DNA from 3 places in the Brevibacillus sp. MER 51 genome. Region 2 is predicted to be linked to each of the others. Evidence: riboswitches for the same ligand, from Rfam matches in the RefSeq annotation. Region 2 holds a riboswitch; each other region holds the start of a gene.
The links. A riboswitch is a leader RNA that binds a small molecule or an ion and turns the genes downstream of it on or off. The one in region 2 is predicted to bind cobalamin.
Positions count from the first base shown of each region.

Region 1: it holds a riboswitch for cobalamin, as region 2 does, so the genes downstream of both, M3630_RS13980 (ABC transporter substrate-binding protein) here and metE (5-methyltetrahydropteroyltriglutamate--homocysteine S-methyltransferase) in region 2, are expected to answer to the same signal.
Region 3: it holds a riboswitch for cobalamin, as region 2 does, so the genes downstream of both, M3630_RS04490 (ABC transporter substrate-binding protein) here and metE (5-methyltetrahydropteroyltriglutamate--homocysteine S-methyltransferase) in region 2, are expected to answer to the same signal.

Region 1 covers NZ_JAMAUS010000005.1:363,930-370,350, forward strand. The annotation lists gene M3630_RS13955 (hypothetical protein) at 1-394, opposite strand, end outside; gene M3630_RS13960 (YitT family protein) at 565-1,221, opposite strand; gene cobU (bifunctional adenosylcobinamide kinase/adenosylcobinamide-phosphate guanylyltransferase) at 1,500-2,066, opposite strand; gene M3630_RS13970 (ABC transporter ATP-binding protein) at 2,079-2,855, opposite strand; gene M3630_RS13975 (FecCD family ABC transporter permease) at 2,865-3,902, opposite strand; gene M3630_RS13980 (ABC transporter substrate-binding protein) at 3,904-4,899, opposite strand; cobalamin riboswitch at 5,056-5,204, opposite strand; gene M3630_RS13985 (MBL fold metallo-hydrolase) at 5,353-6,297, opposite strand.
Region 2 covers NZ_JAMAUS010000001.1:540,797-547,217, reverse strand. The annotation lists gene nrdE (class 1b ribonucleoside-diphosphate reductase subunit alpha) at 1-1,794, shown strand, start outside; gene nrdF (class 1b ribonucleoside-diphosphate reductase subunit beta) at 1,850-2,800, shown strand; cobalamin riboswitch at 2,887-3,085, shown strand; gene metE (5-methyltetrahydropteroyltriglutamate--homocysteine S-methyltransferase) at 3,231-5,513, shown strand; gene M3630_RS01995 (acyl-CoA thioesterase) at 5,528-6,022, shown strand; gene M3630_RS01990 (thiamine pyrophosphate-dependent dehydrogenase E1 component subunit alpha) at 6,356-6,421, shown strand, end outside.
Region 3 covers NZ_JAMAUS010000002.1:67,274-73,694, forward strand. The annotation lists gene M3630_RS04480 (heme ABC transporter ATP-binding protein) at 1-497, opposite strand, end outside; gene M3630_RS04485 (FecCD family ABC transporter permease) at 494-1,552, opposite strand; gene M3630_RS04490 (ABC transporter substrate-binding protein) at 1,577-2,596, opposite strand; cobalamin riboswitch at 2,766-2,965, opposite strand; gene M3630_RS04495 (M24 family metallopeptidase) at 2,982-4,073, opposite strand; gene M3630_RS04500 (alpha/beta fold hydrolase) at 4,198-4,968, shown strand; gene M3630_RS04505 (ABC transporter permease) at 5,025-5,930, opposite strand; gene M3630_RS04510 (ABC transporter permease) at 5,947-6,421, opposite strand, start outside.

The DNA of each region.
Region 1 (6,421 bases), on a different contig from region 2:
ACCAGGTCTCTCCGATCAACAAGTCGGTTGCAAAATCCTTGTCCAGCAGATTGGTGATCGTCTCCATGACCGCTTTCTCATTGTCTTTTTGAATTTTCAACGACAAGGCCAGGACGAAATACGCCTGGTCTTCTTCCATTTCCAGCAAATGCAGACGGGCTGTACCACGGCGTTTGGCATTGAAACCATCGATCACATGTAACAGACCCTTTTTTGCTTGCACTTTATACTTTGTCGCTTCCCTCCAAGAGGAAATAACCGCATCGTACAATGAAAAGGTCAGGATGAAATGGCTGGCGTAATCCTTCGGGTTAAAAGGCTCCGGTCCCATTTGCTTCTCATCCGCTGGTATGACGACGAATGCTTTGTAGTTGCTAAAAAACGGATCGCTCATGGCAGGTCCTTTCCTTCGAGAGTATCTGTGTTGGTTAGTATCCACTAGGAAAGCAGGATATTATGTACAAAAACGGTCATTAACGTTCAAAAGGCCAAGTCGACATGAAAACCGACTTGGCCTTTTGCTTGCTTTTGTATAGGCATGTTTTTCAACTGAATATCTACTCATTACCGGTGGGTCATCGAGACGCTTCCATGCCCGTGCTCCTCTTCCATGACCTCCATTCCTGCACCATGATTGACGGTCCAGGTGATGACTTGGCTGGAAATGACAACGGCCAAAATGGTATACATCATCTCTTTCATCGGTACGAACCAGAACGACATGCAAAGCACAATAACGTCCAGTAAAAGAAAGACCGTACCAATGGACAATCCCGTGTACTTACTGATCAACAGGGAGAAAATATCGTCTCCACCTGTCGCAGCTCCATAGCGCAGAACCAATCCGGTACCCAGCCCGGTCAATACACCGGACAAGACAGACGCCAGCGGCATCATTCTGCTCATATCCATGACAATCGGTGAAAATCGTTCAAACAAATCGTAAAACATGGTAAAAGCAAGTGATGCAAAAATGGTGTCCCAAATGAACTGGCGGCCTCTAACTAACCAGGCAACCAAAAACAGTGGAATATCCAGTAAAAGCATCACCATCGCTGGCGACAAGTCAAAGGCGTATTTCGCCAGTAACCCCAAGCCAACAAACCCACCTTCAGACAAATGGTTCTGAAAGTTAATGTGATAATACGCAAAAGCAAGTAAACAAGCTCCAAACAAAATCATACTGTAACGCTTAGATAACTGCAGCGCTCTCCTCATCATGGTTTCCTCGCATTTTTGTCGGTTTAGGCACAGACGACCAACCGACTACCGAGGAACATCGCAAGTATAAGTCGCTACTCATACAAAGGGCCCCGCTTTCGTAGTAGATTGGTCGTCTTCAGTGACGAGCGACTACTACGAAGCTAGATGTAGGAGAGGTCAAAACGTTTCCAGATCGTCCTATGGGGACGCATGGTATCCTGATCCCTTCCATGGCTTTTCTTGTATTATATCATAAAAAAGGTGAAAAGACGACTCGAAACCGTCTTTTCACCGAGCTAAAATCGGAAAGCTTGTCCTTTTAGCTCCACCGGAATCCCTGCTGTGACAAGAAAAACTTGATCGGCAACAGTTGCCACACGTTGATTCATCAACCCTGCCAAGTCACGAAACATACGGCCCAACGGATGTTGCGGGACGAGCCCGTCGCCTACTTCATTTGTCACCAGCAAAACGGTACCGGGGTAGTCTTTTAGCTTCTTTACCAGCACATCAACCTGCTGGAGCACTTTCTCAAATGGCTGCTCCTCTCCCTCATACAACAGCCAATTGGACAGCCAAAGGATCAAGCAATCAACCAAAATCACCGTCTGCTGTTCTTGTATGTCCTTTTGTGCTCCCAGCTTCGCAAGCCATTCTGTCAATGCGTACGGCTCCTCAATCGTTTGCCAAGGAAAGTTGGACTGCAAGCGGCGGTCGCGATGGTGCAAGATCCGCTCTTCCATTTCCTCATCAGTGATTTGTGCAGTCGCGATGTAAACACCCGAGGAGCCCAAATGAGCTGCGTATTTTTCGGCAAATGTGCTTTTTCCGCTGCGTGCTCCACCTGTAATCAGTACAATCATGCTTCTGTCTCCTTACACTTGCGATTGCAAAATAATTTGCGGCAAATGATGAACAGGATGCTCCATGACAATCGGTCTGGTTCCGTATACAGCCTCTATTCTGTCACTTTGCAAGATGTCTTTTGGTGTGCCGACGCTTATCTGCTTTCCTTTATGCAGCATCAGGATACGATCGCAGTATAAGGAGGCCAGATTCAGATCGTGCAGCACAGCAATGACCGTCACCTGCGTCGTCTTTTGCCATTTTCGCACAATGTCCATCAGTTGAATCTGATACCCGATATCGAGGTAAGTCGTGGGTTCATCCAGCAATAGCACCTGTGGTCGCTGGATCAATGCCTTCCCCAAAGCCACGCGCTGCTTTTCCCCACCGCTCAACTGATCCAGTGTGCGCTCTTCCAAATGTTCAAGACCGAGCATCTGGACGATTTCATCAATGAGCGATGCGACATCCTGCTTTTCTTCGCCCAGCCAATTTTGGTAAGGAAAGCGTCCCATCTCCAACACCTCTCGGACACGAAAGCCGACTGGCGGCAGACCCTCTTGCTCCAAAACAGCCAGTATTTTGGCAAGCTCTTTGCGTGGATAGGAAAGAAGCTTTTTCTCCTGAAGCAAAATGTCTCCGGCATCTGCCTTGATGACTCCTGAAATCATTTTCAGCAAGGTGGATTTACCGCTTCCATTGGGCCCGATGATGCCAAAAAATTCTCCCTTTTCCACGCAAAAATCGATTCCGTGCAAAACTGGCGTATCCTGATACGATTTCTGCAAGCTGCGCACATTGATCATAAGCTTACGTTACCTCTTCCTAAAGCGTTTATTTTGCTTCAATAAATAAGCGAAAAACGGTGCTCCCAGAAATGCTGTCACGACACCGAGCGGGATTTCTGTGGGACTTAGCAGCATTCTGGAGAGAGTGTCGGCCCACAGCACATAGATGCCACCGCAGATCGCAGCCATCGGCAGCAAAATACGGTGGTCAGGACCAACCAGCATACGGACGAGGTGCGGTACCACCAGGCCAACGAACCCGATAATTCCCGCGATAGAAACCGCTGCTGCCGTCAGAAGAGTCGAGACGACCAGAACCACCATCTTTGTTCGATCCACATGGACGCCGAGATGCGCAGCCTGCCGCTCGCCCAATGCAAAAAGGTTCAAGGAACGCGCATAGCTCACCAGCACCATTCCACCGATGACCAAGTACGGAATCAAGACGTACGTAAAGGCCCAGCCCCGAAATGACAGGCTGCCCATCAGCCAGAACACGATCTCATTCACCGTCTGATCGGATAGCGAAACCATAAAGGAAACGAGCGAGCCGAGAAAAGCCTGCACCACAACTCCAGACAAAATCAGGGTCTCTGTTTGGAGCTTTCCTTGCGTGTTCGCGAGTCCGAGTACGATCCATAGACTGAGCAGACCTGTAAGAAATGCGACGACAGGCGTGCTCCATGCACCCAAAAAGCTGATTTGCAAGCCAAACAGGATCAAAAAGGCCGCTCCGACAGCAGAACCTGATGCCACGCCCATCGTAAACGGATCGGCGAGCGGATTGCGCAAAACTCCCTGAAAGCCCGCTCCCGCAAGCGACAAGCAAGCCCCAATCAAGACAGCCAATACAACGCGTGGAAAACGAACCTTCATGACAATTTGCTCAGATGACTCTGGCCACGCTTCGGCAATCCAGTCAGAGAAGCCCGGGATCTGCTGGAGCAGGATGAGCCATACTTGTGAGATCGGGAGTTGTGCCGCCCCCATCGAGATGCTGATGACTATTGATGCCAGAAGGACAAGACAACTGACTCCTCCCCATATGAACAATCGTTTCTTCATTTTATTTCACCAAGTCAGGGTAAATCGCCTTGGCTACTTCGATCAAGCCTTGTGTAATGCGCGGACCAGGACGGGACAAAATATTTTGGTCCATGCCAAAGATTTGTTTTTCACGAATCGCCTTCATTTTATCCCAACCATTGCGATTCGCGATCATATCCTCCAGCTTGACGCCGGTCTTTTCATCGGTAATTCCGCTCGCATACAAAATGACGTCTGGGTCGTTTTGCAAAATCTTTTCTTCACTGATCGGATTCCAGCCTTGGGTGTCAGAAGCAATATTTGTCGCTCCAGCCAGTGTGATGAGTTCGTCCATGAACTCGCCTTTTCCGACTGTCCAGCCTGGGGAGAATTCCAGGTATACCTTTTTCTTCTGTTCCTGTTTTACATTTTTCACTGCATCTTGAACGTACGCGATGTCTTTCTTCATTTGCGCGACGACTTTTTCGGCTTGTTCCTGTGTATTCGTGATAACTCCCATTGTTAAAACATTGTTAAGGATGTCATCCATCTTTGTCGGATGGGTAATGTAGACGGGCATTCCGAGAGATTTTAGCTTGTCAGCCACTGGCTTCTCCATCGAAATCCCACCGACGACCATATCCGGCGTTTGAGCGAGAATGGCTTCTTCATTCGGTTTGACGACGCCGCCAATTTTCGGCTTTGCCTTCGCCGCTTCTGGATAATCGTCATAGTCTGAGACAGCTACGATCCGATCTTCCAAGCCTAATGCGAACAATATCTCTGTCTCGGCAGGTGATGTTGAGACGATTCGCTCAGGAGCTTTTGCAAAAGTTACTTCTTTTCCAGTCGCATCCGTGACTGTCAATGGATACGTTGTTTGTTTTGCAGGCTGCTCGGCCGCGCTCTCTTGCGGTGTTGTCTGCGGTGCACCTGTTTGTCCACCTGGTGCTGGCTGGCTATTATCATTACCCGCACAACCCGCGAGGCTCACCGCTACCAGTAGTGGGATCATGAATCGCAATGAACGTTTCATATGTAGAACTTCCTTTCTTCATGTCTGATTGACTGTACCTTCCAATAAAAAAAGCGACCCTTGCTTCCATTCGGAAATCAAAGGGTCGGCACCTCAGGGCAAACAGACAGGATGGTCTGCTTCCTGAAATAGGCCGATCCTTTCCGCGAAGGCAACAGGCACGAAAACAAACAGGCAGGTCTCCTGGCTTACGGCTGAGGAACGAGCCGATTTACAGTGGCGGGACCGCGTCGGATTTTCACCGACTTCCCTTTTCACCCGATCTTTTTAAGAAAAGACGAGGCACCTATTTGCTGTTACGTTTGAAATTGTCACAGTCCATGATTCATCCTACATCATAGCATTCCTTGGATGAAAAAAGAATGACAAACACGTAAGCCAATACTTTCTTGCCTGCTAAAAATGAAAAACGCCTGAACAAAAGGTTCAGGCAAATGTAAAGCTTTTCGCAGGCTACTCTCGTTTGTGCAAATAAACCAGAATGCCCATGGAGCATACTTGCAAATCGAGCTTGAGTACTTCGAAAACGTCGTGGTCACCACTGATGCCTTGTGACTGTAGATGATCCGAGATTCGTTCAAACAGCGTACGAGACAATTCTTCATAGGTTTGTCCAGCAGCAATCGCTGACTCTCCTTCCTCAACAAACACAGGGAGCCACTCACGTATTTGGCGGTACACATCATCTACCTGCTCAGACATCCCATAATGACCAAAGTAAATGCGATTTAGCTTGCGTGCTTCAAAACGGCTTAGAGACGCTAGCATGGCATCGGGGTCAAACTGATTCGGGGAAGTAGATGGCAGCACGAGGTGTATGCCATCCTTTTGAAGCTGTGGATAAAGTACACCTGCCGTATCCCCTGTGAACATGCCGCGGCTTACGGGATCGTAGATGCTGAAATGATGATTGGCATGTCCCGGCGAATCCAGAAACTCTAACACGCAATTTTCTCCGATCTTCAGTGTATCCCCGTCGCCGCGAATCAAAAGCCTCTCCTCAGAAACTGCCACGATCGGATCGAACAATCGATCAAAATCATCGTGATAAACCGCTCTCGCCCCTGCGATCAGTCGGCTCGGATCTACGAGATGACGTGCACCTTTCGGGTGGACGACGACCTTTGCGTTTGGACAATCCTTCAAAAACAGTCCTACTCCTCCTGCATGATCCAAATGAATATGTGTCACAATGATGTATTTTACTTGTTCCGGCGTATAACCGAGCTTGGCGAGACCGGCCTTGATGTATGGGACAGAGGGGCTTGGTCCTGTTTCGACCAAAGTCAGTTCTTCTTCAGCGATGACATAAGTCCCCGTACGCTCTGGCCAGCCCATATCGAAACCGTCTATCAAATGAATGCGCTCCCCTAAGTAAATAGGCTTTGATGATTGCATGTAAATGCTCCTCCTTTTCGAAAACTATTTTGTTGCGAGAATATTTACACTTTATCACCTATTTGGGAGGCGCTGGTGAAAAACAACACAAAATCTTCATATTTTTTTCGTAATATAAGGGCAG
Region 2 (6,421 bases):
GCCTTGAAAACGAACGATAAATCGATGTACTTGGAGCAGTATCCAGACCGGGTGGCCGTTGTGGCACTGTCCCTTGGACAAGGTGACTTTGAGCTCGCCAAGCGTTTAACAGTATCCATGATGGACCAGCGTTTGCAACCAGCGACACCAACTTTCCTGAACGCAGGCAAAAGCCGCCGCGGAGAAATGGTCTCCTGCTTCTTGCTCGAAATGGATGATTCACTGAACTCTATCAACTTTATTTTGGGCACTTGTATGCAGTTATCCAAAATTGGCGGCGGTGTAGCCGTGAACCTGTCCAAGCTCCGCGGACGAGGAGAGCCGATCAAAGGCGTCGAGGGCGCGGCAAAAGGTGTCATGCCAGTCCTCAAGCTGCTGGAAGATGCATTTTCCTACGCGGATCAAATGGGGCAACGCAAAGGCTCAGGTGCAGCGTACTACAACATTTTCGGCTGGGATATCAACGAGTTTCTCGATTGCAAAAAGATCAATGCAGATGAAAAAGCGCGCATCAAAACGTTGTCCATCGGTCTGATCGTACCAAATGTTTTCTACAAGCTGGCTGAGGAAAACAAGCCACTGACTGTGTTTGCTCCGTACTCCGTGTACAAAGAATACGGCGTGCATCTGGATGATATGGACCTCGATGACATGTACGAGGAACTCCTGGCAAACGATCGCATCAAGAAAAAGACCGTGATGAGCGCACGCGAGATGTTGACCAAAATCGCGATGATCCAAATGGAATCAGGCTATCCGTACATCATGAACAAAACGAATGCGAACAACAATCATGCCCTGAAAGATCTCGGCTCGGTGAAAATGTCCAACCTGTGCACGGAAATCTTCCAGCTGCAGGAGACTTCGACGATCACCAACTACGGCGAGATGGACATCATCCGTCGCGATATTAGCTGCAATTTGGCATCGCTGAATATTGTCAACGTGATGGAACGCAAAATGATCCGTGAATCTGTCCACGAAGGAATCGAAGCCATTACAGCCGTAAGTGACATGACGCGTGTAGAAAACGCTCCAGGCGTTCAAAAGGCTAACCGCGAGCTGCACTCAGTAGGGCTTGGTGCGATGAACCTGAACGGTTATCTGGCAAAGAACAGAATCGCTTACGAAAGTGAAGAAGCGAGAGATTTCGCCCGTACGTTTTTCATGATGATGAACTTCTACTCCTTGGAAAAAAGCATGGAAATTGCCAAGGAAACAGGCAAGACCTTCTTGGGCTTTGAACAATCGGAATATGCAAAGGGCACTTATTTTAACAAGTACGTGACGAATGACTACAGCCCACGGACGGAAAAAGCAAAGCTTCTCTTTGAAGGAATGTACATTCCGACGCCAGAGGATTGGGCGGAGCTACAGCAAAAGGTGCAAAAGCATGGCGTTTACCATGCGTATCGTTTGGCGATTGCACCGACACAGAGCATTTCCTACATTCAGAATGCGACTTCTAGCGTGATGCCAATCGTTGAGCATATCGAAACGAGAACGTATGCCAACTCTACGACGTATTACCCGATGCCGTACTTGTCGCAGGAAAACTATTTTTACTACAAATCGGCATATGTGATCGATCAATTCAAAGTAATTGATCTGATTGCCGAAATTCAAGAGCACATCGACCAAGGAATTTCGACAGTGCTGCACGTGAACAGCAACATTTCAACCAGAGAACTGGCTCGCTATTACATTTACGCAGCGAAAAAAGGTCTGAAGTCACTCTACTATACGCGTACGAAGCATTTGACTGTAGAAGAGTGCATTAGCTGCGCGGTTTAGTGAACGCGATTCATAAAAGGAAAAGCATCAAGCAAAAAGAGAAGAGGAACGCCATATGAAAGCAGTCAATTGGAACAGGCCGGACGACGATTTTACGATGACGTTTTGGAATCAAAACATCATGCAGTTCTGGACGGATGATGAGATTCCGCTATCAGATGACAAGATGGCCTGGATGGAGCTCAGTGCAACTGAACGGGACACGTATAAAAAAGTATTGGGCGGTCTCACCTTGCTGGATACGGTTCAAGGTGGAGTAGGGATGCCGAAAATCATGGAGCATGTCGATGGACTGCAAAGAAAAGCGGTTCTCGCCTTCATGGGCATGATGGAGCAAATCCATGCCAAATCGTACAGCAGTATTTTTACCACGCTGGCATCGACAGAAGAGATTGACGGTATTTTTTCGTGGGTAGAAAATAATCCACATCTGCAAAAGAAAGCGGCCCTCATCTCGAAACGCTATCAAGAAATTGAGAAACCGAAAGACTTGTACATGGCGATGGTAGCGTCCGTCTTCCTGGAAAGCTATCTGTTTTACAGCGGCTTCTTCTATCCGCTCTATTTGGCGGGTCAAGGAAAGATGACAAGCAGCGGGGAAATTATCGATTTGATTGTTCGCGACGAGAGCATCCATGGACTCTATGTCGGCGTTCTCGCGCAAGAAGTCTATCAAGGTCTGAGTGTGGTCGAGCAGACCGCAGCAAAAGAGGAGCTGTATGCCCTTTTGCATGAGCTGCAAGAAAATGAAGAGGCTTATACGACTTCGTTGTATACGGAAATCGGATTGGCTGACGAGGTTCATGCCTACGTGCGCTACAACGCGAACAAGGCATTGATGAATCTGGGGCTGGACCCGCTTTTCCCAGAGGAAGAAGTGAACCCAATCGTGCTGAACGGCATTCGTACGCAGACGAAGCAGCATGACTTCTTCTCGAAAAAAGGAAATGGTTATGTCCGCACGCTAAACGTAGAACCATTGACGGACGATGATTTTAGATTTTAGTATGACAAAAAATGGAATATGTGTTACTGTATGAACAGTATGCTGCCCTGCTCGTTTAAGGGGGCACTTCACAGAACCATGACAATTTCATAAGAGTGGGAACAGGTTCTTTGGTTATCACGCTCGACCAAGGATGAAAAGGGAAGTCGGTGAGAATCCGACACGGTCCCGCCACTGTATGAGGGGAGTCGGCACATTTATTAGCCACTGATCCAAACGGATTGGGAAGGCATGTGCAGATGATGATCCCAAAGTCAGGAGACCTGCCTGTTTCGACGACACTGCTTAACCTACGGGAGATAGGGAGGTGTTAGGATGCTGTGATCTCAGTGCTTATTTGGCATTTCTAACGTTCTTTTTCATCGTTGGAGATGCCTTTTTTATTGGGCGGATTCAAGTCAGGATCGAATGAAGAATGGAGAGGAAGCTCATGAAAAGCAGCAATTTGGGATATCCACGGATCGGGAAGAACCGCGAGTGGAAAAAGGCATTGGAAGCATTTTGGGCTGGCACCCTCGATGAGGCAAGCCTGGTCCAGCAAATGGAGCAAATCCGTCACCAAAACCTGTTGGTTCAGCAGGAAAAAGGGGTCGATCTGATCCCTGTAGGTGACTTTACGTACTACGATCACATGCTGGATATGGCTGTGATGTTTGGAATGGTCCCCAAGCGCTATGAATACGAGGGCGGCCCGGTTTCATTAGCGACATACTTCGCCATGGCTCGCGGTTCGAAAGAAGCTGTCGCCAGCGAAATGACGAAATGGTTTAACACGAACTACCATTATATCGTCCCGGAATTCGGGGAACGACAACCAACCATAACCGAGAACAAGCCTCTCCAGGCATATTTGGAGGCCAAAGAAAAGTATGGCATCATCGGAAAGCCTGTCATTGTAGGCCCGTATACGTTTGTCAAATTGTCCAAAGGATATGAGAAAAACGAATTGGAGATCGTCGTGGATCAACTCGTACCGCTCTACATAGACGTTCTCCGGGAGTTGGAGCTGCACGGTGTGGAATGGGTGCAAATCGATGAGCCTGCATTTGTACTGGATGTTTCGGAGCAAGAACGCGCCCTCATCAAGCGTATCTATGCGCAAATCGGTCAAGCTCTACCACATCTGCAGTGCATGCTGCAAACCTATTTTGAAGCGGTGGATTGGTACGAGGAGCTGGTTTCCTTACCGGTAAAGGGAATCGGTCTTGATTTTGTACACGGAGCGAAGCGAAATCTAACCAATCTGAAAAAACACGGGTTTCCAGCAGGCAAGATTCTCGCAGCGGGAATCATCGACGGTCGAAACATATGGCGTGCATCCATTGAGGAGAAATGGGAGCTGGTCAAAGAAATTTCCGAGATTGTTCCGCTCGAAAAGCTGTGGCTGCAGCCGTCCAGTAGTTTGTTGCATGTACCGGTAACGGTTGAGGCAGAGAGCGGTTTGCCAGAGGAAGTCATGCCTGCATTGGCGTTTTCCGACGAAAAACTGGGGGAAGTACAGCTTTTAGTCCAAGGATTCCGATACGGTAAGTATGTTATATCAAAAGAGATCGCCCAAAATGAAGCGGACTTGCTGAGGCTAGCATTATCCCCAGCGAGGAATCGGGGAGAAGTAAAGAATGCTTTACGTCAAATCGCTACTGCAAAACTTGAAAGAAGTGTTCCTTATCCCGAACGTCGAGAGATTCAACAAAATACGTGGAAGTTTCCACTGCTGCCAACTACCACAATCGGAAGCTTCCCGCAGACGGCAGAGGTTCGCCAAGCCCGACAACAGTTTAAAAAAGGGAGTTGGTCAGTGGAGCAATACGATGCTTTCATTCAGGCGCAAATCAAGGAATGGATCGAGATCCAAGAAGAGCTCGGACTGGATGTCCTGGTCCATGGTGAGTTCGAACGAACAGATATGGTTGAGTATTTTGGCGAAAAGCTCGATGGCTTTTTGTTCACGAAAAACGGCTGGGTGCAATCATATGGCTCACGCTGCGTCAAGCCTCCTATTATTTACGGAGATGTAGAGTTTGTGGCACCAATGACGGTCAAGGAAAGTGTGTATGCAAAATCATTGACCGACAAACCAATGAAGGGCATGTTAACGGGTCCAGCAACCATTCTGAACTGGTCGTTTACTCGGGTAGATGTCTCCAGAGAAGAAGTGTGCGAACAAATCGCGTTGGCATTGCGAAAGGAAGTAGAAGCCTTGGAAGAAGCGGGGATTCTCATGATTCAGGTCGATGAACCAGCGCTGCGCGAAGGACTTCCGCTCAAAAAAGAAGAGCAAGCCGCTTATCTCGAATGGGCAGTCAGAGCGTTTCGTCTAGCGACCTCTACCGTTGCGCCGAGCACACAGATTCATACACATATGTGCTACTGCGAATTCCATGATTTCATGGATGTCATCAGCGAGCTCGATGCCGATGTGATTTCGATTGAGACTTCCCGCAGCCACGGAGAGCTCGTGTCAGTGTTCGAAACAGGTACATATGACAAAGGCATCGGGCTCGGCGTATACGATATCCATAGCCCCCGAGTTCCAGCTGTCTCTGAAATGGAAGATATGGTAGCCCGAGGTGTACAAGTACTTCCACCTGATCAATTTTGGATTAACCCGGATTGCGGGCTGAAGACAAGAGGGAGAGAAGAAACCGTTCAGTCATTGCGAAACATGGTTGCGGCAACCAAAGCGATTCGGAGTCGTTTGACAGCCCTGTAGGGAAGGTGCACACGATGAGAGGAGCCACACAAATGATGACAGAAGCGCGACCGATCCAACAATCGAGAACTTTTTTGACTGATCTCGTCTTGCCACCGGATACCAATCACCACCATACCATTTTCGGCGGGAAAGTCATGGCATACGTTGACAAGATCGCCTGCATCGCAGCCATGCGGCATTGCCGTAAGCCTGTTGTCACTGCGTCCAGCGATTCCTTTGATTTTCTAGCGCCAATCAAGACGGGGGAAGCAATCAACCTGGAGGCATACGTCACCTGGACCCATAAGACATCGATGGAAGTATTCGTGAGAGTGGAAGCGGAGAACTTGTTGACCGGAGAAAAGCGGATGACAGCACGCGCGTATCTGACGATGATTGCCCTCGATGATCAAGGAAAGCCGACGAGCGTGCCTGGTGTCATTCCTGGTACAGAAGAAGAGCGGATACAGTATGAAAAAGCGAAGGAACGCCATGTATTGAGAAGGAAGCGGAAGGAAGAGAGGTAAGGAGAAACACCGTGCTACAGAGAAGCCTCCGGTTAACTTGTTTGCGACAGGTTACCGGAGGCTTCCTTATTTTATTCGCAAACATTACCCATTTCCAAAAATTCATCCCTCGCCGTACCCCTTATCCGTCCAAAGGCATGCGGTGAGCCAGTGTACAAAAGGAGACAAAACGAGACAAAACGAGACAGGTGTCCACTTTTGTTCCCCCCAAAAAGTAAAGCGGTTACAAAAAACCGCAATGTGACCTGCTTCGGCGGTTGGCATACTTTTTGCGATATGCCTTGAGTCAAAGGCTGGACCTCAATAAAACATGTTCGAGGAGGAGACACGTAAATGACGAAAGTGGATCAGCAAGTCAAAGGGATTCCGTTGTCCCGCGAAAAGGCCGCTTGGATGTAC
Region 3 (6,421 bases), on a different contig from region 2:
GTCGGCTCATCAAGAACAAGAAACTGCGCTTGCTGCACCAAAGCTCTGGCAATCAGCACTCGCTGCTTCTCCCCACCGGATAAACTGAAAAAGCTGCGATCAGCGTATGTATGCATCCCTACCCGCTGTAGTGCATCTTCACAAATCCGAACGTCGTCCGCGTTATCGGACTGAAATAGTCGCTTATGCGGGGCACGTCCCATATTCACGATTTCGGTCACCGAAAAATCGAATTCGACAGAGGTCTCCTGCCGTACTGCCGCCATTCGCTGAGCGTTTTGGCGTGAGGTTAGCTTGTATACGTCGTCGCCATCGAGTGAGATCCATCCCGAACGCGGCTTCAGTACGCGATAAATGCTTTTTAGCAACGTGGACTTCCCACTGCCATTCGGCCCGATCAGCCCCACAAACTCTCCAGAGCGCACCTCCAGACTGACGTTGTGCAGGATTCCCTTTTTCTCCAGTTCGACCGATATATTCTCAACCTGCAAATTCATCGTCCGCTACCTCCAAAGGAATAAGAACTCCGCAGCATCAACCATATAAAGAATGGACCTCCACACAGTGCTGTCAAAATACCAATCGGCAGCTCTTCCGGTGCAAAGGCAAGCCTGGCAACTACATCAACCCAGATGAGAAAGATCGCGCCAAACAAAGCGCTGACAGGCAGGACACGTCTGTGATCTGATCCAACCATTACACGGACGATGTGGGGCATCATTAATCCGACAAAACCGATTGATCCCGCGATGGACACGATCACCCCCGTGAGCAGTGCCGTGATTACCAGGAGAAGCTTGCGGAATTGTACCGTATTCACCCCCAATGTCCCCGCTGACTCTTCGCCCATCAGCATCGCATTGAGCGAGCGGTATTGGGCCATTAAGACGATGAGACAGATGACGACAATCATTGTAGGGATCGTCAGGTACTCCCATTTCCCGCCAGCCAGACTGCCACTTAACCAAAACAGGACCGTCCCAATTCCATGCTCATTTGGCGCTGAAAAAACAAGCAGACTGGTAATGGCCGACAAGATCGCAGATATCGCAATTCCAGCCATGAGCAGGCGTACCGTCGAGTTTTGTCCACCAATACGGGATAGCGTAAAAATAAGAATGATGGACACAAGGGAGCCTGTAAAAGCGCCAAAGGATAGCGCATACTGCCCGTACATGCTGAATGCTCCAAAAATAATTACAGAGGTAGCGCCAACCGAAGCACCTGAAGATACGCCTAACACATACGGGTCAGCCAGGGAGTTGCGAACCAACGATTGAATCGCTACTCCCACGACAGACAGACCTGCGCCGACGATTGCCCCCAAGAGTACACGAGGAAAGCGAATATCCCAAATAATCGTTTGCTCACCTTTGGACCAATCCACTTCGATCAATTGGGCCAACATCGGAATTTTTGATAAGGCGATTTTCCATACCGTAGTCGGCTTAATCTCTACTGATCCCAGGGTAACTGCGAACGTAATCGAGAGGAAAAGTCCGACCAGTAAAGTAAGGATGATATAAGGTAACTTGATCTGTTGCAGTGCTATTCCCTCCCTTAAAAGGGGCGTACTCTATTTGAATTTATCCGGGTAGAGTCCTTCCGCCAAAATTTTCAGTGCAATCGATGCTCGAACACCTTCAGAAGCTGCGGACAAAGGCAATACCATTAGTCGTTGATTTTTAATCGCAGGGATATCCGCCAATTCTTTTTTACTCAAAAGGAAATTGCGTTTTTGCTCGACGGTTCTGTCCCCGTAATCTACGATAATAATCACGTCTGGATTGCGACTTACTACTTGTTCCCAACTTACCTCTGCCCAACCCTTTTGAATATCGTCAAAAATGTTCTTACCACCTGCATTCTTGATTAAGGATGTCATGTAGTTGTTGGCTGCTGTGAATGGTTTATCTTCCCCGTTGTCGTACACGAACACTTTTAGTGGCTCGTCAATCTTGCCAATTTTACTCATTGTTTGATCCATTTCACTCTTCATTTTATGGATCAAATCATTGGCTTTGTCCTCCACACGGAAAATGCGTCCAATGTTCGTAATGTCCGCAAACACATCGTCGATAGTCGGGCCAGGCATGCTAGATGACGATTGCAGATACGATTTGATGCCGACCTTTTCCAAATCTTGCATCGATCCTACACCCTTTTCGCCGAATCCACTTTTCCATCCGGCGTAGACAAAGTCTGGGTTCGCTGCCAGCAGCACTTCTTTCGTAGGATACTTGTCAGACAGTACCGGAATCTTGTCGTAATCTGCTTTTAACTCAGGAAGGATTTCATCATCCAGGTAAGCAGTTCCGACCATTTTATCAGCAAGGCCCAATGCCAGCATGATTTCGGTGACGTGCTGGTTCAAAGTCACTGCACGCTCAGGTGCTGTTGGATAAGTCATTTCGATACCATTATTGGTTAGTGTTACAGGCTTGCCTTCTGCTGCTGGAGCAGCTGTTTGTTCTGTTTTGGCTGGAGCCTGTGTTGTCGTAGTGGAGCCGCATGCCGAAACCAAAAGCATGGCAGCTGTCATAATACCGAAAGCTAGTCCTTTTATTACTGTATGCGTTTTGTTTGCCTTCATCATCTGTAATCCTCTTTTCTGTTTGGAAATGATGGCTTGAACCAAATCCTCCACAAAAAAGCACCCCCCATTTCAATCGGGAGGTGCATGACAAACGTAGATATAACTATAAGCAGGCATAAAGGCGCCCTTTTATAGACTGCTTCCACATCTGCCCCATCCTCGTGGGTCGATTGTATAGGATCGCATGGCAGGTCTCCTGGCTTACGGATCAACACACCCAGCTACCTTCCCATTTTTTGTCTTCCAAAAAACAGTGGCTATTTGCTAGGCACTCCTCGTTACAGTGGCGGGACCGCGCCGGTTTCTCACCGGACTTCCCTTTTAAGCTGACGGCATATGCCATCCAGCACCATTCGATACGTATTCAATTTTTATGATTTCTTCATTAGTTGATGGAAGTCAGTTTTTTCGGGAACTGCGTGAGTATTTCAACGCCCGTTTCCGTAACCAATACATCGTCTTCAATCCGCACGCCGCCTACACCTGGCAAATAGATGCCCGGCTCGATCGTAAAAACCATCCCTGGTCGAAGCACTTCTTGGTTCTGGCTGTGAACAGACGGATATTCATGTACGTCCATCCCAAGTCCGTGCCCAAGACGGTGCATGAAGTATTCACCGTAGCCTTTTGCAGTGATGACATCGCGAGCGGTTTTATCCAAATGCGCAAAGGTCACACCGGGACGAATCTCAGCAATTGCCGCTTCGTTGGCCGCCAATACCGTCTCGTAAATCTCTTGCAGCTGGGCACTGATCTCGCCTACAGCAAAGGTACGAGTAATATCGGATACATATCCGTTTGCAGCTACTCCGATATCAAACAAAAGCAAGTCGCCTTCTTGCACCTGGCGGGTTCCTGGCTTTCCGTGTGGAAGTGCCGACTTCTCCCCTGCCAATACCATGGACGTAAAGGATGGGCCTTCTGCGCCCAAGCGCTTCATCTGGAATTCCAGCTCAGCTACGATTTCTGTCTCGGTCATGCCTTTCTGAACTTTTTTCAGGGTCTCCCGCAAGGAATCCTCGACCAACTGAACAGCGTGTTTCAGACGATCCACTTCATCCGCGGATTTGATCAAACGCATTTCACGGAGTGGCTCTTCCACGTCCACATAGCTTGACGCCAGAACAACTTGTCCAAGTGCTTCATAGCGCTCGACAGTCATATGACTTTTCTCAATGCCGAGCTTCGCCAAGTTCGCTGGCAACACTTGCTTGAGAATTTCATACGGGTTTTGGATATCCGTATGTGTATGGATATCTTGAACGAACGAAGCTTCTGCCGCTGCTTCACGATCAAGAGCAGGTACAATCAAGGAAGGCTTTCCCTCAGCAGGAATAACAAGACCCATAAAACGTTCATGCGGGTCAGTAAAAAATCCGGTCAAATAGTAGACGTGCTTGGGAGAGGTAATCAACACCGCGTTCAGCTCTTGCTCTGTCAAAAACGTGTGGAGCTTCGAAATGCGCTCTTGAAACAACTTCTTCACCCTGCTTTCACCAATTATTCTATTGCGAGAATACCACTTCCCCATCAAAAAAAGAAGAGTTCAATTGAAAAATCTCCCTTGGATCGGACAACCTATAGGTGGGGTGAAAATGAAAATGGAACAAATACTCGTCCATCAGGATGGCAAACAGTTTGCTTTTCACATATCAGGAAAAGGCCAGCCGTTATTGTGTATCCATGCGCCATGTATCGGCTCTATCAATTTTGTTTATCAGCAAACACTCGCAGATACATATCAGCTCATTGTCCCTGATTTACCCGGACATGGCGACAGTTCTCCGATGGAGAAGCCCTTTTCCATTGGGGAGCTGGCAGAACGGCTCCATAAGCTGATCCCGGCACTCGGCATTGAGCGTCCCTTTATTTTGGGCTACTCCCAAGGTGCCTCTATCGCCCTTGAATATTGTCTTCGCTATCCTGATCATGCACAAGGCGGTATACTCGTGAGCGGGTTTTCCGAAGTGAATGACCTGTATTTACATGGACGATTTTGGATGGCCCAGGCGTTGTCGATGCTTCACGGCGTTCCTCTTCTTGCCCGTTCCATTGCTTCCTCACATGTCGATAACCCAGAAATGCGCGAAAAATGGACGGCACACGCCTCCAAAACAGATCCTACTAGCCTGAAATACCTTTACGCTGCCGGACATCGATATCAATGTACAGAGCGCCTGAGCAACATCCAGCTTCCGATTTTACTTGCCTATGGCGAACGTGATCAACGGATGCACCATTATGCGCAGACGCTTAGCATGAAATTGCCAAAAGCAAGACTCGAAATGATCCCGAACGTAAAGCATCAAGTCATCACGAAAGCTGCTCCTGCTTTCAATCAGTTGTGCCGCACCTTCATGGAAGAAGGATAAACAAGAAAAGACAGAAGGACGGCATCACATTCCCTTCTGTCTTTTTTGCGATTGGACTAGCTTTTCATCCGCGGGTCAAGTGCATCGCGCAGGCCGTCCCCAATCAAGTTAAAGCCGAGAACGGTCAGCATGATAGAGAGCCCCGGAAAAATAACGGTCCATGGTGCTTTCTGAATGTACTGACGTGAATCAGCGAGCATTTTTCCCCATTCTGGTTCTGGTGCTTGTGCTCCCAGCCCAAGAAAGCCAAGTGCAGCTGCTTCGATAATCGCTGTTGCGATCCCCATTGTCCCTGTCACAATGATTGGTGCGAGACTGTTCGGCAAAATATGCTGCATGATAATCCGGGAATTTTTCATTCCGATTGCCCGTGCCGCCATGACGAATTCTTCTTCCTTCAAACTCAATACACGGGCACGTACTAGCCGTCCAAATGTCGGAATGTTAATAATCGCAATGGCAATCAAGGCGTTTTGCAAAGAAGGCCCCAAGATGGCAACGACAGCGATTGCCAAAAGAATACTTGGAAATGCAAGCATAATATCAAAGAGACGCGAAATGATCGTATCAATCCATCTGCCATAATATCCTGCCAAAAGACCGAGCAAGGTCCCTGCGAGAACGGAGCCAATGACAGAGAACGTCCCTACCCACAGGGAGATTTGTGCCCCATAAATAACGCGACTAAATACATCACGACCATTGTAATCTGTTCCAAACCAATGCTCTTCGGAAGGTGGCTTGTTTTTCATTACGAGCTGACCTTCGTCGTACGGATACGGAGCAATCCATGGAGCTAATACCGCCACAACAATGAAAAACAAAATAATCCCGAAGCCCACCAACGCCAGCTTGTTTTTTCGTAGTGTCCTCCATGCATCCTTCCAAGGAGAGACTACTTCTTCTTGCTTCACTTTTAAAGGTACTACCTGATCTTGTGGTTGTAATTGTGGTTGTGCCATGTCTCTTCGTCCCTCCTTAGCGATATTTGATGCGAGGATCGATATAGGCATACAGAAGGTCGACCAAGAGATTGATCAGGACGAAAATCGTCGCGATCACAAGGATACCGGATTGGATAACCGGATAGTCACGGTTTCCAATGGCGGTCACAATATAACGACCGACACCTGGCCATCCGAAGATCGTCTCTGTCAAAACAGCTCCACCCAACAGCAACCCTGTTTGCAAACCAATTACCGTCAAAACAGGGATCATTGCATTTTTCAGCGCATGCTTGTACACGACCCAAAACTGTGTCAGCCCTTTTGCACGAGCGGTTCTGACATAGTCGGCACGCATGACTTCCAGCATGCTCGAACGAGTGATACGTGCAATGATCGCCATCGGGATCGTACCTAATGCAATGCCTGGCAGGATCAAATGCTTGATAACTTCCCATAGCTGATCCCAGCGACCAGCCATCATCGTATCCAGTATATAAAAGTGCGTA